DNA from 4 places in the Dyella sp. 2HG41-7 genome. Region 1 is predicted to be linked to each of the others. Evidence: predicted binding sites of a transcription regulator. Region 1 holds the regulator's gene; each other region holds the start of a gene.
The links. Region 1 encodes sigma-54, which starts transcription at its own class of promoters, with help from an activator protein. Its sites were predicted from a motif close to TGGCACGNGCNTTGC; they were not measured.
Positions count from the first base shown of each region.

Region 2: a site for sigma-54 is predicted at 2,131-2,145, ahead of L0U79_RS13365 (PilZ domain-containing protein). Genes of this name have one in related genera too.
Region 3: a site for sigma-54 is predicted at 1,395-1,409, ahead of L0U79_RS04490 (flagellar basal body-associated FliL family protein). Genes of this name have one in related genera too.
Region 4: a site for sigma-54 is predicted at 1,324-1,338, ahead of flgB (flagellar basal body rod protein FlgB). Genes of this name have one in related genera too.

Region 1 covers NZ_JAJEJV010000004.1:3,455,605-3,460,058, reverse strand. Annotated here, with positions in the region: gene hprK (HPr(Ser) kinase/phosphatase) at 1-394, opposite strand, end outside; gene raiA (ribosome-associated translation inhibitor RaiA) at 660-983, opposite strand; gene L0U79_RS17090 (RNA polymerase factor sigma-54) at 1,158-2,630, opposite strand; gene lptB (LPS export ABC transporter ATP-binding protein) at 3,041-3,760, opposite strand; gene lptA (lipopolysaccharide transport periplasmic protein LptA) at 3,770-4,363, opposite strand; gene lptC (LPS export ABC transporter periplasmic protein LptC) at 4,329-4,454, opposite strand, start outside.
Region 2 covers NZ_JAJEJV010000004.1:2,698,645-2,703,098, forward strand. Annotated here, with positions in the region: gene L0U79_RS13360 (long-chain-fatty-acid--CoA ligase) at 1-1,570, shown strand, start outside; gene L0U79_RS13365 (PilZ domain-containing protein) at 1,616-1,987, opposite strand; gene L0U79_RS13370 (ScpA family protein) at 2,779-3,627, shown strand; gene scpB (SMC-Scp complex subunit ScpB) at 3,683-4,454, shown strand, end outside.
Region 3 covers NZ_JAJEJV010000004.1:680,024-684,477, reverse strand. Annotated here, with positions in the region: gene fliM (flagellar motor switch protein FliM) at 1-819, opposite strand, end outside; gene L0U79_RS04490 (flagellar basal body-associated FliL family protein) at 833-1,321, opposite strand; gene L0U79_RS04485 (flagellar hook-length control protein FliK) at 1,611-2,957, opposite strand; gene fliJ (flagellar export protein FliJ) at 3,055-3,489, opposite strand; gene fliI (flagellar protein export ATPase FliI) at 3,489-4,454, opposite strand, start outside.
Region 4 covers NZ_JAJEJV010000004.1:641,389-645,842, forward strand. Annotated here, with positions in the region: gene L0U79_RS04285 (methyl-accepting chemotaxis protein) at 1-102, opposite strand, end outside; gene L0U79_RS04290 (chemotaxis protein) at 262-1,188, shown strand; gene flgB (flagellar basal body rod protein FlgB) at 1,379-1,789, shown strand; gene flgC (flagellar basal body rod protein FlgC) at 1,789-2,220, shown strand; gene L0U79_RS04305 (FlgD immunoglobulin-like domain containing protein) at 2,235-2,921, shown strand; gene L0U79_RS04310 (flagellar hook protein FlgE) at 2,964-4,190, shown strand; gene flgF (flagellar basal-body rod protein FlgF) at 4,213-4,454, shown strand, end outside.

The DNA of each region.
Region 1 (4,454 bases):
CGAGGTGATATTGCATCCACGTCAGCAATTCGTGACCGCGCTTGGAGCTGATCCAAAGCGGCGTATCGGTTTCCTCGGCGACTTCGCGCAAGTCGGCGGGAATCGGTTGATCTTTAGTGACGATAAATGCGACAGGATGCGTGGCGGCTGCTTTGTGGATCACTTCCCAACGTTGGCGCGAATCCAGGCTGTCGAGAAAACTCAGTTCTTCCGTGCCGACAATCTGGATTTTGTTCGGGTAAATAACGTTGAGATAACCCACCAGCGACGGACGGCGCGCCGGCGTGGAGCCGTATTCCAGCACGCGCATTTCGCCGCGCATGCCCGCCACCCACCGGAGCGCCATGCGCTCGTGGATATCGTCGAAGAGTTGTCGTGCGGTAAGCCGTTCCAAGGATGTTCCCTTTGCCGCAGGGCTGCCTCATCGGGGCGGCGGCGGGAACATTGTGCCAGTTTGGTGGCTTGAAGGGTCGCTTCGCCGCCTCGTGTCCCGCTATGGGGCGAGGATTTTGGGGAGAAATGGGAGCTTGCGGCGGTTGGAGATGACTGAAGTTCGGATCGTTTCTAAATAAGGGCGAGATCCATCGATTTCCAGTCTTGCGGCCTTTTGTTCTATCCCTCTCTCCGGTCGGAGAGAGGGATAGGTACGGCTGGGCGTGTCAGCCGTATTGTCGGATTTCGCGTACTTCGCGTTGATGTTTGTCGCACAGCTTTTCACGGTAACGGCGCAGCTGATCGACGAGTTTGTCGAAGAGATTGTCTATAGAGGCGTACATATCGTTCTCGGTGGCTTCGGCGTGCAGCGTACTGCCCACGACTTTGACGGTTCCCTCGGCACGTTGCTGAAGCTTGTCGACCGAGAGTACGACGCTCAGGCTTACGATGCGGTCATCGAGGCGAGTCAATCGATCGAGCTTGGTTGTCACGTGATTGCGCAGGGCGGGAGTGACGTCGATCTTTTGACCACTGAGTTGGAATTGCATGGTGCGCCTCCTTCTAGAGCTGGCCGCCAGTGGCGGCGTTGATCGATGCGCGGATTGCCGTGAAACAATCGTTGCACCGTGAAGCTAGAGACTTTGAATAAACCTTACTCCTGAAAATGGGATCGTTCCATGAAGCCACAAGTTCCCTGAAAAAATTTTTCGGGCGTGCGGACTTCAACTGCTGCGTTGTCGCTCGCTGGAACTGGGAATGCGCAGAATTTCTCGGTATTTCGCCACCGTACGGCGCGCTACCTGAATGCCTTTGCCGTGCAACTCTTCGGCGAGCGCCTGATCGGACAGCGGCTTGCGCGGGTCTTCGTTGTCGACCAGCTTGCGCAGCATCGCTTGAATGGCGGTAGCCGATGCGCTGCCGCCGTCCTCGGTGGACACGCCGCTGGAAAAGAAATACTTCAGCTCGTAGGTGCCGCGCGGCGTGTGAATGTATTTGCGGGTCGTTACACGTGAAATCGTCGACTCATGCATACCCACCTCCTCGGCCACTTCACGCAGCACTAACGGCTGCATGGCTTCCGGACCGTAGTCCAGAAAGGCGCTTTGCCGTCTCACGATGGCGTCGGCGACCTTTAGGAGTGTTTCGGCACGAGACTCCAAACTCTTAATCAGCCAGCGCGCTTCCTGCAGTTGACCGCGCATCCAGCTGGCGTCGTCGCTGCGCGCCTGGGCGATAAGACTGCAGTAATGCTGGTTGAGGCTGAGCTTGGGTTGGCTGTCCGGGTTCAGGAGCACGCGCCAGCGCGTGCCGTCCTTGCGGGCGTAGACGTCGGGCGCCACGTATTCGACGGGCGTGGTGTCCATCGCCGCGCCGGGACGCGGGTCCAGGCTGCGGATAAGCAAGGCGGCGCCGGTGGTTTCTTCCTCGGTCGCGTGCAGGCGGCGAGCGAGCTTGGCCATGTCGTTGCGCGCCAAGAGTTCCAATTCGTTTTCGACGATGCGCAACGCCAGGTCCCGATGCGGCGTGCTGGGCGCGAACTGCTCCAGCTGAGCGCGAAGACAATCGGGAAGGTCGATGCTCGCCACGCCGGCAGGGTCGAAGTGCTGCAATCGGCGGCGTACGGCTTCCACTTCTTCGAGAGTGGCTTTCAGGTGCGGAGGAAGCGCCGCGAGCACCGCATCGAGACCTTCTTCCAAATAACCGTCGGTGTTAAGCGCGTCGATCAGCACCGTGGCGATGGCCTTGGCGCGTGGATCCATCGGTGTGAGATTAAGTTGCCACAGCAGATGTTCCTGCAGCGACTCGGGCGCCGCATTCTGCGGTTCCATGCCTTCGTCGTCGCGATTGTTCGAATTACCGCTGCCGTTGGACGACGAAAAATCGATCGGCTCGTCGGAACTCATTTCCGGTTCCGCCCAATCCGGCGCCTCGTCGTTGCCGTCGCTGCCCGATGCCGAATCGCTGCTGACGGTTACCGGCGCATCGAATTCGTTTTCGAATTCGCCATCGGTTTCGGTTTCGTCTTGTTCTTCCGATGCATCTTCGGCGAACTCGAGCAGCGGATTGCTCTCGGCAAGTTGACGCAACTCGGCAGCCAGCTCCAGTTGCGACAATTGCAGCAGGCGAATGGCCTGTTGCAGTTGTGGCGTAAGAGCCAGCTGTTGATTTAGACGGAACTGAAGCCCTGGTTTCATGCCTGGCGAAAGGGTTGTGGGATGCGCTGACTCATTCTACGTAGGTGTCACCGGTCCTGTCTGTTCGCATCTCTTCGGTCCATCGTCTCGACAGACGGCCAGTCTGCCTTCGCCGATGGCCCTGTGATCTGCGAACAGACAGGACCGGCCCGAAGGGTGATGTCCAGAAGGCTCGCAGGCTGCGTCGCGCGGCTTGAAAAGACGGCCAGTCTTCCCTGCGCCGCGCAACACATCCTGCAAGCCTTCTGGACATCATGCCACCAACGTAGAATGAGTCAGCGCATCCCTTGGCCTCATCCTAACCCTTAGACGGAGTGTCGGCCATAGTTGCTATGGCCGGAAATACCTGCCCGTGCCGTGGGTGTGAAGCGGCGCAAATTGCAACTTGTGCGGACGGCGAAGTTGGAGTATTACAAACGGAATTCGCGGCCCAGATACACTTCGCGAACCCGCTCGTCCGCCAGAATATGCGCCGGCGTGCCGCGCGAGAGCACCTCGCCCTCGTTCATGATGTAGGCGCGATCGCAAATGCCCAGGGTTTCGCGCACGTTGTGATCGGTGATCAGCACACCGATCCCGCGCTCCTTCAGATGTCGCACGATGCGTTGGATTTCGCCGACTGAAATCGGGTCGACGCCCGCGAACGGTTCGTCCAGCAACATGTAACGCGGCTGCGCGGCGAGGGCGCGTGCAATTTCAACACGGCGACGTTCGCCGCCCGACAGGCTGATGCCTTTTTGCGTCGCGATGTGCGCGATTTTCAGTTCGTCGAGCAAGCTTTCCAATTCGGCATCGCGCTTGCGTTGATCCAAGCCTTCGCGCAATTCCAGCACCGCCATGATGTTGTCGGCGACGCTGAGACGACGGAAAACGGACGCTTCCTGCGGCAAATAACCGATGCCAAGTTTGGCGCGCGCATGCATGGGAAGGCCAGTGATGTCGCGCTTGTCGAGTTTGATGGAGCCGGCGTCGGCTTCGATCAAACCCACGATCATGTAGAAGCAGGTGGTTTTACCGGCGCCGTTGGGACCGAGCAGGCCCACCACTTCGCCCTGGCGAATCGAAAACGCAAAATCGCGCACCACTTGGCGCGCGCGGAAACTTTTTTGCAGACCTTCTGCGGAAAGCATGAGTAATGATTATCCCTTCGACGGCGCGCTGCTGGCGGGCGCCGGCGCTTTGGTGCTGGATGACGATGCCGGTTTGGCGGGAGCGTTGGTGGCCGGCGTCGAAGCGGGCGCGCCATGCTTCGGCGGCGGCAGCGGCTTCTGTTTCGGCAGGAAGGTCATCGTGACCTGACCGCTGCTGCTGCTTTCGCCGACCATGTAGCTGGTTTGCGTGTTGTAGGTGAGCTTGGCGCCGTGCGCGTCGCCTTTGTTCTGTTGGTGCACGTTGGCGTTGCCAGTGAGAATGGCGATGCCGTTGACGTTGTCGTAGTAAAGCTGATCGGCGTCGCCGGTCATCAGGTTGCCGCTGTCGTCGATCTGCTCGATATGCGGACGCTTTTGCGGCGTGCCGGTCACGATGATGTGATCGACGGACGTGTCTTCCTTCGCCGTATAAATTTTCGCAACCTGACCGGTGAGTTTCATCGTGCCCTGCGTGATCAACACGGCGCCGGTGAAGGTGCTGATCGTGTTGGGCTGGTTGTAACCGTCGAAGCTGTCCGCATGCACCACGTGGATCGGCTGGTTGCGGTCATCCTGCTTTGCTAGTGCCGGTTGCAGAAGCAAGAGCCCGGCAATCAAGAGGCTTAGCCGTAGCGTTGTTCTGGCTTGAATAAAGCGTGCCGTGCACGTCATGGAGCAACTCCAGATGGTTTTC
Region 2 (4,454 bases), 760 kb from region 1:
GGAACGCGACGCTTTCTCGAGCTTCGGCAAGCGCCTGACCTACGCTCAAATCGACGCGCTGAGCCGGCAATTCGCCGCCTACCTGACCGGCGAGCTGAAACTTTCCAAGGGCGATCGCGTTGCGATCATGCTGCCGAATGTTTTGCAGTATCCGATCGCGCTGTTCGGCGCGCTGCGCGCTGGCATGGTGATCGTGAACACCAATCCCATGTACACGGCGCGCGAGCTTAAGCATCAGCTCGAAGATTCGGGCGCGGTGGCGATTGTGGTGTTGGACAACTTCGCGGCGACCCTGCAGCAAGTCGTGACTGAAACGCACGTCAAGCACATCGTGACCACGGGTCTTGGCGATTTGCTCGGCGCGAAAGGGTTGGCAATCAACTTCGTGCTCAAGCACGTCAAGAAGATGGTGCCACCTTATTCGCTGCCGCACGCCGTGCGCTTTAACGATGCGCTCGCCATTGGCGCGAAGTACACGCCGACCGCGCCCTCCATCACGCACGACGATATCGCTTTCCTGCAATACACCGGCGGCACCACCGGTGTGGCCAAGGGCGCCATGCTTACCCACGGCAATATGGTGGCGAACATGATGCAAGCCGGCGCGTGGATCGGCGCGAATCTGAAAGTGGGACGCGAGATCGTTATCACCGCGCTGCCGCTGTATCACATCTTTTCGCTTACCGCGAACGGTCTGGTGTTTCTGCGATTGGGCGGGTTGAACATTCTCATCACCAACCCGCGCGATATGCCTGCCTTTGTCAAAGAGCTGCGCAACTCGCATTTTTCGGTCATTACCGGCGTCAATACCTTGTTCAACGGCTTGCTCAATACGCCGGGTTTCGAGAGCGTGGATTTTTCGAGTCTGCGTTTGAGCCTGGGCGGCGGTATGGCCGTGCAGCGCGCGGTGGCCGAACGCTGGAAAAAAGTGACCGGCTGCACCTTGGCCGAAGCGTACGGGCTTACCGAAACCTCCCCGGCCGCCTGCATCAATCCGTTGGATTTGAAGGAATACAACGGCTCGATCGGCTTGCCGATTTCTTCCACTGACGTCGCCATCTGGTCCGAAGAGAATCAGCCTTTGCCCATCGGCGAAGTCGGCGAACTGATGGTGCATGGCCCGCAGGTTATGAAGGGTTATTGGAATCGCCCCGACGAAACCGCAAAAGTGCTGACCGACGACGGCTGGCTGCACACCGGCGATATCGCCAAGATGGACGAAAACGGCTACGTGTACATCGTCGATCGCAAGAAGGACATGATTCTCGTCTCGGGCTTCAACGTCTATCCGAACGAAATCGAAGACACCGTCATGAAGCATCCGGGCGTTGCCGAAGTCGCCGCCATCGGCGTGCCGGACGAACATTCCGGCGAAGTGGTGAAGTTGTTCGTGGTGCGCAAAGACCCGAGCCTGACGGTCGAGCAACTCAAAGAGTTCTGTCGCGAGAACCTCACCGGCTACAAACGGCCGAAGGTGATCGAATTCCGCGATGCGCTGCCCAAGAGCAATGTGGGTAAAATTCTACGGCGCGAATTGCGCGACGAAAAGAAACAGGCCGTCGCCAGCTAATCGATTTCCCGGGGAATGGGATGCGCCATTCCCCGATTCGACGATTTACTCGTCGTGCCACATCTCCAGGATGTCGGCATAGCCGCCCAGCAGATTCCAAAGCGGCACCTGTTTGTCTTCCGGGATGTGCGTATAGGCAAAGCCGATATGCCGTTCGGAGACGCGCGCCACCTTCGCTTCCAGGTGGATGTGCAGATCCTCGCCGAAGATCATGTCGAGCACCCAGCTCTCCCCAGGCTGACCGCCCCAGTCGCGCGGGCGACGCAGCAACACGCCGGTGGCCGAGATATCGATAAGGTCGGTCGGATGCGACCGGTCGCCCTGACTCATCAGCACCGTGGTCTTGATGCGCATGCGCGCCGGACGCAGATGCTCTTTGTCGGTACCGTCCATGGCATCGTCACCTTTTGTCGTCATGCTTTACCTCTCCCGCATGCGTCGCCAAGACGACGCCTCAGCCCGATCAGCGTGCGCTGTCGGAATGAGCCGGCAGCAGATCCGCTTTTCGTTATAACCAGCATAGTCCTGCCGGTGTCCCCCTCGTGTGGGCATATCATGAAGCAAGCCACATGCCAGGGCTATATCGATCTTAAAGCGCTTAACTTTAGGCTCGATTGAACGTTTTCGTGTGCATTGCGTCAGACGCAATGGGTCACATGCTGCCGCAACGTGAACGCGTCTGTTCACTACCCTCTATGGCAGCTGAAGCCCTCGCTGGACATGCCGAGGCGCTGCCGCTAATCTGTTCGTGCGCGTGGAGCCATGCATGGAAGATCGCCGGGATCCCCGGTTGAAATGGCCTCCACCCGATGTACTCAGCCGACCTTACGAATCGCGGGCGACGCCAACGCCGTCACGCCGGGTTCCGCCTGATCGTATCCATTACCGACCCGGCACCCAGCGACCGCCAGCCTGACCGAACCACGCCGAGTGGCTTCATCAGGGCCAGCAAAAGCGGGAACCCGCAGCCCGGCTGGGCATTGCGCAGATTGGCTTCATGGGAGTGGCCCCAAAGAACCCGGGCATTCCAGGCATGGACCCTTTCTTCGATCGTGTATCGGGAGGAAGGGTTCTGATCGTCAACAGAACGAAGCGCCAGCCCACGCCGGGCAGGCCAATGACACGCATTGATGAGCACTGAGCCAACCGAGTCTCAGCCTGTACAAGCAACGCACGACGCGTTCGCCGGGGTTCCGCAGCAGCAGGAAATGCCGCTGGCGATCGTGCGCGGCGAACCGATCCTGCAGATGCCGCAGGACCTTTACATTCCACCGGACGCGCTGGAAGTTATTCTGGAAGCGTTCGAAGGACCGCTGGATCTGCTGCTTTACCTGATCCGTCGGCAGAACCTGGACATTCTCGATATTCCGATCGCCGAAATTACCCGGCAATACATGGGATACATCGAGATGATGCGCGATGCGATGCGCCTGGAGCTGGCCGCCGAGTATTTGCTCATGGCCGCCATCCTGGGCGAAATCAAATCGCGACTGCTGCTTCCGCGTCCGCCATCGGAAGAAGGACTGGAAGAAGACCCCCGCGCCGAACTGGTGCGTCGGTTGCAGGAATACGAACGCTTCAAGAAGGCGGCCGAGGATATCGACGCCCTGCCCCGCCTGGAACGCGATACGGTGGTCGTGCAGGCCGATGTCGGCGAGCGCAACGTGGTCAAGCTGCCGCCGCCGCTCGACCTCAAGGAAATGCTGCTGGCGCTCAAGGATGTGATGCATCGGGCCGAATTGTTCGGGCATCACGCCATCAAGCGCGAAGCGCTGAGCGTGCGTCAACGCATGGGCGAGTTGCTGAGCCGGTTGAACGACGATCAGTTCCATCGCTTCGAATCGCTATTCGACGTCACCGAAGGACGACTTGGCGTCGTGGTCACGTTTCTGGCCATGCTGGAGCTGGCCAAGGAGTTCCTGATCAACATCGTGCAGGAAGAACCGCTGGCGGCGATCTACGTCAAAGCCAATGCATCCTCCGCCGAAGAAGAAGCCGACGTGGCCGCGGGCGACGACGCCTTCGAAGAACGGAATGCAGCATCCGGCGGCGAATAACGCCAGCCGACATCAAAAACGCACCACCCTATTTTGGTCACCCGATCCTAAGGCTATGCAGATCGAGCAACTCAAACCGATTATCGAAGCCGCACTGCTGGCCGCCAGCCAACCGTTGACCGTGGCGCAACTGGGCGAGCTGTTCGTCGATGAAGACGAGGTCGACCGGTCGCACATCGCCATGGCGCTGGAAGCGCTGGCCGAGGAATGCAACGGTCGCGGCGTGGAGCTGAAAGAAGTCGGCACCGGCTTCCGGTACCAGGTGCGTCAGGGCGTCCATCCGTGGGTTTCGCGGATGTGGACGGAAAAACCCAGTCGATACTCGCGCGCCTTGCTGGAAACCTTGGCGCTGATCGCGTATCGACAGCCGATCACACGACCGGAAATCGAGCAGATCCGCGGCGTGGTGGTCTCCTCCAACATCATCAAAACCCTGGAAGAGCGCGAATGGGTCCGCGTCGTCGGCCACCGCGACGTCCCCGGTAAACCCGCATTGTTCGGCACCACCCGCATCTTCCTCGACTACTTCAATCTCAAATCGCTGGATGAGCTGCCGCCGCTCTCCGAGATTCGCGATATGGAAGATCCGCAGCTTCGGCTGGACGACGATTCCTTCCCGCCGCGACCGATTCGCGATTTGCCGATCGATCCGGACGCGGAGTTGGACGAATCCGCTGACGAAGCATCCAACGACGAAGAACTCGTCGACGGCACGCACCACGAAGCCTCGACGGACGAAACACCTTCCGACGAAGACACACAAAGCAACGAATCGTCGCCGCACACTGGCGACGCTGTATCTCATCACGACGAAGCCGCCGCTGAAG
Region 3 (4,454 bases), 2.8 Mb from region 1:
GCCGATGCTGATATCGGTTTCCAGCAACAGCGAACTGACTTCGACTTCCGCATCCAGCACTTCATCGTGCAGGCAATGGATCCAGCGCTCGTCGCGCTCGCCCATGCGATCGCTCTGCACGCCGGCGTCGAGCATGGTGCGGATCGGCTCCACCATCGCGTACGGCAAGGTGAGATGCACTTCGCCGCCACCGCCGTCGAGCTCCACATGGAAGCGCGACACGACCACCGTTTCGGTCGGGCTGACGATGTTGGCGAACTGCGGATTGATTTCGGAGTTGATGAATTCGAATTGCACATGCATCGCAGGCGCCCACGCCTCGACCATCGAAATGAACACTTCGTTGAGCAAGATCTGGATCACGCGATTTTCGGTGGGCGTGAAATCGCGACCTTCGATGCGCGCGTGATAACGGCCGTCGCCGCCGAAGAAGTTGTCGATCACGCTGAACACCAGGCGCGGCTCCATCACGGCCAGCGCGGTGCCGCGCAGCGGCTTCACCTTGATCAGGTTCAGGTTGCTGGGCACGGCGAGGCCGTGCACGTATTCGCTGAACTTCTGCATCTTTACGCCCAGCACCGACACTTCGCAGGTCTTGCGCAGCACGCCGAACAGCTGCGTGCGGAAGAAGCGCGCGAAACGATCGTTGATCATTTCCAGCGTCGGCAGGCGACCGCGCACAATGCGGTCCTGCTGCGTGAAATCGAAATCCAGCACCGAACCCGGCGGAGGCGGCAGATCGCTTTCGGTTTCGATCTGGCCGTCGTCGACGCCGTTGAGCAGGGCGTCGATTTCTTCCTGGGAGAGCAAGTCGCTCATCGAACGGTCTCCGTTACTGCATCACGAAGCTGGTGAAATACAACGCGTCGACATCCGGCTTGCCGGTCTTGTCGGCCACGATCTTGCGCACGTCGTCCAACGCTTCCTGCTGCAACTTTTGCTTGCCGGCCACATTGCTCAGGCCCGCGTAGGTCTGGCTGCTGAACAACATCACCAGCGCATTGCGGATGACCGGATCGCTGTCTTTCATCGCCTGGACGGCGGCCGGATCGTGCGTCATCAAGGTCACGCCCACCTGCAGATAACGGGTGGAATCCTGGTCCTGGAAATTGACCACGAAAGCGGGATCCAGCGGCAGGAACAACTCCGGTGTTTTGGGTGCTTCCGCTTTCGCCGCCGCTTGCGCGCCGTGCGAACGCGTGAACATGAAACCGCCACCCGCGCCGAGCAGCACGATCGCGCCAATCACCATGATCAAGCCGCTGCGCTTCTTTTTGACGGGAGCGCCCGATGCTTCTTCGACAACCTCGTCGTTAGCCATGAAAAAATCCCAACTCCAGTGAAAGACATAAGGCCGCGCGTGCGACAACGCGGACTTTTCTACGGGAGTTTTAGCAAGCGGCGTGCCACACCCGAAAACCGCATAACGGCGGGCTTTGCGCGATATGTGACGACGCCCTGCGGCGTTTTATTGACGCGCGACGGGATGCAGTCGCGTGACACGCGTGGCGATTACGTCATGGGCACGACGCGCCGCGCGGGCAAAAAAAAGCTCCCCCATTGGGCAATGGAAGGAGCGAGGAGAGAGCTTGCGATGAAAGTAGTTGGCGTCAGGCGAACGCGTCGACCAGACCCACAGCCGCCTGGGTGATCGCAGCGACCGGCGACTCGGCCGTTTCTTCCGCGCCATCCGAACCCTGATACGAAGCTTGCTGTTGCTGCGACGCGCCGAACTGCTGCTGCGCGTGCTGACCGACGGTGGCGTGGCCGAGCGACAAACCCTGGCCGCTCAGCATCTGGTTGAGCTGACTCAATCCCTGCTGCACGGCGGCGGTCGCTGCGGGATGCTGCGTCATAAACGACACGTCCACGCGACCGTGCTCCACGCTCACTTTCACGTCGAGCGGGCCGAGATCCTGCGGGTTCAGGCGTATCTGCGCCTGCTTGATGTCTTGCCCGCTGAGCCAGGTAATTTGTTGTCCCAGTTCTTTCGCGAAACCGGACGAACCGACCTGCGCGTTCACGCCGAGATTGTGCGCGCCGCTTGCGTTCGTGCCGGTAGGCACGACGGGCGCGGTCGCCGTGAGATTGCCCAGCGCGGTCAGGCCGGCCGTGCTTTGCGAGGTGTTATCGGTGATGGCGGATGCCGCCGCCGCGAAGGTGTGCGTCGCCGCAACCATGCTGCCCGCCAACGCTTGCGTCACGTCATTCGCGCCTTGCGTCGCCGCCGTGGCGTCGGTCGAGGCTTGTGCCGTTGCCGCCGCATTCGCGTCGCCGCCATTGGCGCCGCTTGCGCTGAAATCGGGACCGGATAGCGAATCTTTCTGCAGCCCGGTCATGGCGCCAGCGAGGCCGTTGCCTGCCGTGCCATTGGAAGAAACGCCGCCGACGGCGTTGTTCGCATTGCCGTTTGCATTCGTTGTCGTTGTCGCGGCCGTGGCCGCAACCGGCAGCGGCACGGGAACGATGGGCGCGAGCGGCGCAATCGGCGTTGCGGCCGTGGCCGGCTGCTTCGTCGCTGGCGTCGTGGCTTTGGCGGTCGCGCCATTCGTCGATGCGCTGGCGTCGCCATGCGTGTCGCCGCTAGTCGCATGGTCGATCAGGCTCAAGACCGCGCTGGCGAGCGTGCCGACGCCAGGGAGACCGATGTCGATGCCGCTGTCGTCGCTCGTATCGTTGCTCGAAGCAGGCAATGTCGTATCCGTGCCCGGTTTGGCGGTGTCGCTGCTTGTGCCGGCGCTTGCCTGGGTGTTCGTTGTCTGGCTGTTGCTATCGTTTTGCTGCGCGTCGCCATTCTGCGATGCGCTCTGATCCGACGCGGCCTGCTGCTGGTGTTGCGCGTTCTGCAGATGCGACGTAAAGCTCGGGCCGTGCTGGTTGTGACTGCTCGGCGGCGGCGTGCTGCTCGCCTGCGTGGGCGGCGCGATCGGAAGTGCGGTTAGCGGGCTGGCGCTCATGCGCGAATACTCGATGATTTGGCTTGGATAGCACTGCGAACAACGCAGCAAGAAGCGCGCCAGCGTTTTGCAATCGGAATATCGTCACGGCGCTTCATCACGGCGCGCTCGTGCGGCGGTTGCGGTGCTGCATGCGCTCGTCCACTTCGGCTTGCTCAAGTCGTTGTTCGCGCATGTCTTCTTGCTTGCGCAAGCGCGCCACCACGGTGTCCAGCGCGTTTTCGCGTGCATGCGCCTGCAGCCAGCGATCACGCGCGCCGTCCACTTGACGCTGCATGCGCTCGACCAAACGGCTCTGTTGCACGATGGCCTGATCGATGCGGTCGACGAATTGTTGACGGTTCAGCAAGGCGCTTACCGTCAGGCCGCCGTCGCTAAGCTTGTAATCGTTGCGGTAGCGCTTGAGCTCATCCAGCTGCTGTTCGGCGTGCGCGAGTTTCTGCTGCTGTTCGGCCAGGCGCTGCAATGCGTCTTTCTGGCGGCGCTGCGCCTGGTCTACGGCGGGTTGCAGTCGTTCCGAGCGCGAGGCCATTACGCGATCTCCGCGGTCAGCGAGCCCAATCGGTCTTGCGCGGTGCGCAGTTCAACCGGCTCGTCGACTTCCTGTTGCAGGAATCGAGTCAGGCGCGGCCACATGGCGATGGCCTGGTCGACCTGCGCATCCGAACCTTTCTGGTACGCGCCTACGGCGATCAAATCCTGGCGCTGCCGATAAGCGGAATAAACCTGACGAAAACGCTGCGCGGCGCGCATTTGTTCTTTCGCCACCACCGCCGGCATCACGCGGCTGATCGAGGCTTCGATATCGATGGCGGGATAGTGGCCCGCTTCGGCGAGATCGCGCGACAGCACGATATGGCCGTCCAGAATCGCACGCGCGGCGTCCGCGATGGGATCGTGGCGATGATCGTCGCCTTCGGTCAGCACGGTGTAGAACGCGGTGATGGAACCGCGTCCTTCCGCATCGTTGCCGGCGCGCTCCACCAATGCTGGCAGCATGGCGAACACGGACGGCGGATAACCCTTGGTGGCAGGCGGCTCGCCGATGGCCAGCGCGATTTCGCGTTGCGCCTGCGCGTAACGCGTCAGCGAATCCATCAGCAGCAACACGCGCTGGCCGCGATCGCGAAACCATTCGGCGATGGCCGTCGCATATTGCGCGCCGCGCAAACGCTTCAGCGGCGGCGCATCGGCCGGCGCGGCCACGATCACAGCGCGCTCGCGCCCTTCGTGGCCCAGCGTCTGTTCAACGAATTCTTTCACTTCGCGGCCACGTTCACCGATCAAGCCGACCACCACGACATCGGCGTCGGTGTAGCGCGTCATCATGCCCATCAAGGTGGACTTGCCGACGCCGGATCCGGCGAACAAGCCGATACGTTGGCCGCGACCCACGGTGAGCAGCGAGTTGATCGCGCATACGCCTGTGTCGAGCGGCGTGTCGATCGGTTTGCGCGCCATCGGATTGATCGGTTCGCGCTTGAGCGCAGCATGGCT
Region 4 (4,454 bases), 2.8 Mb from region 1:
CGCGGCAGGATGCTTGCGGCTCAACGACGCCACGGTGGCGTCGTCGCCGGCAAGGGCGGCATTGATAAGGGCGGCCACGGGCTGGCTGCGGATGAGGCTCATAGACAAGCAGTTCCGTTTATAGGTATTCGAACATCGGCGGAAAAGTTCGAAAGTTGAGGAAGCAAGTGATGTGCCACCGCAGACGCCGCGTCGCACATCTCAAGTCGGCCCCGCGAACGCCGATAACCCCCAAGTCTTACTTCGCATCACAGGAATCCCATGAGCGGCGCCGCATTGCTGGACAGCGTGGAAAGTCACACCCGTCTGGCCGGGCACAATCGTGTGGCCATGCTGCTGTTTCGCCTCGGCGACAAGCAGCTGTTCGGCATCAACGTGTTCAAAGTGCGCGAGGTCTTGCGCAAGCCGCCGATGGAAAAGCTGCCGGGCATGCATGAATGGCTGGCCGGAAGCTTCGATTACCGCGGAAAAACCATCCCCGCCATCGACTTGGCGCAGGCCATGGGCTATGCGCCCCTGGGCGATAACGATACGGCGCACTTGGTGGTGACCGAATTCAGCCGCTCTATGCAGGGCTTTCTGGTGGCGGATTTCCAACGCATCGTGCATTGCACCGGCGAATCGTTGGAAGCACCGTCCACCACCCTGGGTTTCGGCAATCGCGTGAATGCAGTGACGCGCATCGACGGCCAGTTGATGGCCGTGATCGATGTGGAACAGGTACTCGCCAGCATCGACGGCGCCGCGGCGGAGGTCTCGGCGCATATCCAGCATCAAGCCGAGCACCGGCCGGCAGCGCAAAGGCGCGTACTCATCGTTGACGATTCCACCGTCGCTCGCCAGCGTGTCGTCGCCGTGCTCAAGCACCTGAATGTCGAATGCGTGATCGCGCAAGACGGCCAGGAAGCGCTGGAATTTCTCAACGACGCGACGGAAGGCGGCAGCGAACAAGTCGGCCTGGTGATTTCCGATATCGAAATGCCTCGTCTCGACGGTTACGCGCTCACGCGCGCCGTGCGCGAAACGCCGGCGCTGCGCCAACTCAAAGTGGTGTTGCACAGCTCATTAAGTGGTGTGTTCAACGAAGCGCTGGTGCGCGACGTGGGCGCCGACCGCTTTATTGCGAAGTTCCAGCCCGACTTGTTAGCTAAAACCGTCTTGGAGCTAATGGACCCGTCAACAAATTGACGGGGTTTCGCCTGAAAAGGTGATGTCGGGATTCCGTCCCGGCGCGCCGGTATAACGTCGCGACGGCGTTCGCGAGTTTCGCGCGTGCGGCCGCAAATGGCCGCGCCATGCGGTTTCGGCCGCCTTGTCAAGTCGTGGCATACAACTTGCTCATCACCCTGCAAGCAGTCGTCGCTGCGGGGAATCCGACATGAGCAACACACTCGACAACGCATTCGGTTTAAGTAGCCAGGCCCTGGAGGTTTGGCAGCGCCGTTCCGAAGTGATTGCGTCGAACATTGCCAACGCCGATACGCCTAATTATCAGGCGCGCGACGTCGATTTTCGCCAAGTGCTGCAGCAAGCCAGCGGCAGCGGCGATGGCCAATCGCTTGCATTGAGCACGCCAACAGCCGGTCAGATCGACACGACCACGCAATCGGCCGACGCGCTCAAGTATCGCGTACCGCTGCAACCGAGCATGGACGGCAACACCGTCGATGCGCAGGTCGAGCAAGGCGCATTCGCCAGCAACATGGTGCATTACCAAGCCAGCCTTAGCTTCATCAACAGTCAGATTCAAACGTTGCGCCTGGCCATCAACGGTGGAGGACAAGGCTAATGTCGCTGATGAAGATCTTCGATACTGCCGGCTCCGGCATGGCCGCGGAAACGCTGCGACTCAATACCGTCGCCAGCAACCTCGCCAACGCCAACAGCGTCAGCAACAGTCCCGACTCCGCGTACAAAGCGAAAGAAGTGCTGTTTGCGCCGGTGCTGCAAGCGCAAGGCGGCCTCGCCTCGCAAGGCGCCGAAGAAGGCGCGACCGGTGTGCGCATGATGGGCGTCACCGAAAGCCAGCAACCGGTCGAAACCAACTACGAGCCCGGCAATCCGATGGCCGACGCCAACGGTTATGTCTACGGCACCAACGTCAATCCCATCGACGAGTTGGTGAACATGATTTCCGCTTCCCGTTCGTATCAGAACAACGTGGAAGTGATGAATACCACCAAGCAACTCATGATCAAGACGATTGATCTGGGCAGCTGATCCGGAGTCTCCACATGTCCGCAGTTTCCAGCTTAAGCACCAACCTTTCCGCCTCGGGTTTGAGCCTGACCGGCAGCACGGTGACCAGCACGCCGTCCGGCACGACCATGTCGCAGTCGGATTTTCTGCAGCTGCTCACCACGCAGCTCACCAGCCAAGATCCCACGCAGCCGATGGACAACTCGCAGATGGCCTCCGAGCTTGCGCAGTTCGCGCAGGTCGGCTCGTTGCAAAACATCGAGAGCAGTCTGCAAGGCATGAGCAGCAACGTGAACAGCGGCATGCAGACGTCGCAAGTGTTGAGCTCCGCAAGTCTGGTCGGCCGCAACGTGTTGGTGCCGGCGAACACGCTCACTTACAGCGGCAGCGCCGTCAGTGGCGGCGTGAATGTCGCCAACGCCGGCGATGTCGTTGTCACGATCAAAGACGCCAACGGCAACACCGTCAACACCATCGACCTCGGCACGCAGCAATCTGGACTCGCACCGTTCTCGTGGAACGGCAAAGACGCCAGCGGCAATACCGTGGCCAACGGCAGCTACACCATTTCGGCCAACAACGGCGGCAACACCGCCGCGCTTACCACCTACGTAGCCGGTTCGGTGACCGGCGTCGGCTACGGCGGCAGCAGCACCGGCACCTATTTGCAAGTGGCGGGCATCGGCGGCGTGCCGCTAAGCCAGGTCGCACAGATCAACTGACGGCAAACACACGCGTCGTCATCTTACGTAGAGGAATAAAGCATGGCTCTCAATCAGGCGCTTAGTGGCATCAATGCGGCTCAGTCCGAGTTGAATGTCATTTCCAACAACATCGCGAACGCAGGCACGGTGGGCTTCAAAGGCTCGACCGCGCAGTTCTCCGAAGTGTATGCGGTGACAGGTCTCAATCTGAGCTCGGTCGCCACCGGCAGCGGTGCGGAACTTACCGACGTCGCGCAGCAGTTCGGGCAGGGCGATTTGGAAACCACCAACGGCAGCTTGGACATGGCGCTCAGCGGCAACGGTTTCTTTGTCGTCAACAACGGCACCGGCAACCAATACACGCGCGACGGTGCGTTCCATGAAAACGCCAACGGCAATGTCGTGACGGCGGACGGTTCGATGCTGCAGGTGTATCCGCCCAATGCCAACGGCGGTTTCAACACCAGCACACTCACCAATCTGCAGTTGAACACCGCGCAAAGCGCGGCGACGCCGACCAGCACCATCACCATCAGCTCGAACTTGCCGGCCGGCGCATCGCTGCCGATCGACACGCCGTTCAGCCCGACCGACGTGAACAGCTACAACAACGCGTCGAGCTTGACGGTGTACGACTCGCAAGGCGGCTCGCACTCCGCCACGGTGTATTACGCCAAGACCGGCAACAACACCTGGAACGCGAACCTCTACATCGACGGCAACAGTGCCGGCACGCAGGCGATCACGTTCAACAGCGCAGGCGCGCTGGTGACGCCCGCGAATGGCCAGCTCGCGTTTACGCCGGTGCAGCCGACCAACGGCGCATCGTTCCCCGCCACCATGACGTTGAACGTAGCTAACACCACGCAGTTCGGCACCGCGTATGCGCCGGGCACGATCAACCAGAACGGCTACGAAGCCGGCGTGCTGGAGAACGTGACGATCGGAAACGACGGCGTCGTCACCGCGATCTATTCGAACAACCAGACCAGCCAGCTCGGCCAGGTGGCGCTCGCCAACTTCTCCAACCTGCAAGGTTTGCAGCAAGTGGGCAATAACCGTTGGGTGGCGACGCAGTCGTCCGGCACGGCGGTGCTCGGCACGGCCAGCGTGGGTCAGTTCGGCGATATCGAACAAGGTCAGTTGGAAACGTCCAACACCTCCGACACCACCGCGCAGCTGGTCAACATGATTCAAGCGCAGCAGGACTACGAAGCGAATTCGCAGATGTTGGGTACGGTGAATTCGTTGTCGCAGACGTTGTTCCAGGCGGTCAGCCGCGGCTAATCGCATAAACAGGCCCTGACGTATGGATCGTTCCGTCTACATCGCGATGACCGGCGCCACGCAGACCATGCGTGCGCAGGATGCCGTCAGCCACAACCTGGCCAACGCATCCACGGTGGGATTCAAGAGCGAGCTCAGCGCGTTTCAAAGCGTGCCGGTGCTCGGTCCTGGCGCCACCACGCGCATCAACGCCGTGGCGCAAGGCGCGGGACAAGACAACACGCAGGGCACGATCCAGCAAACCGGCCGTTCGCTCGATGTCGC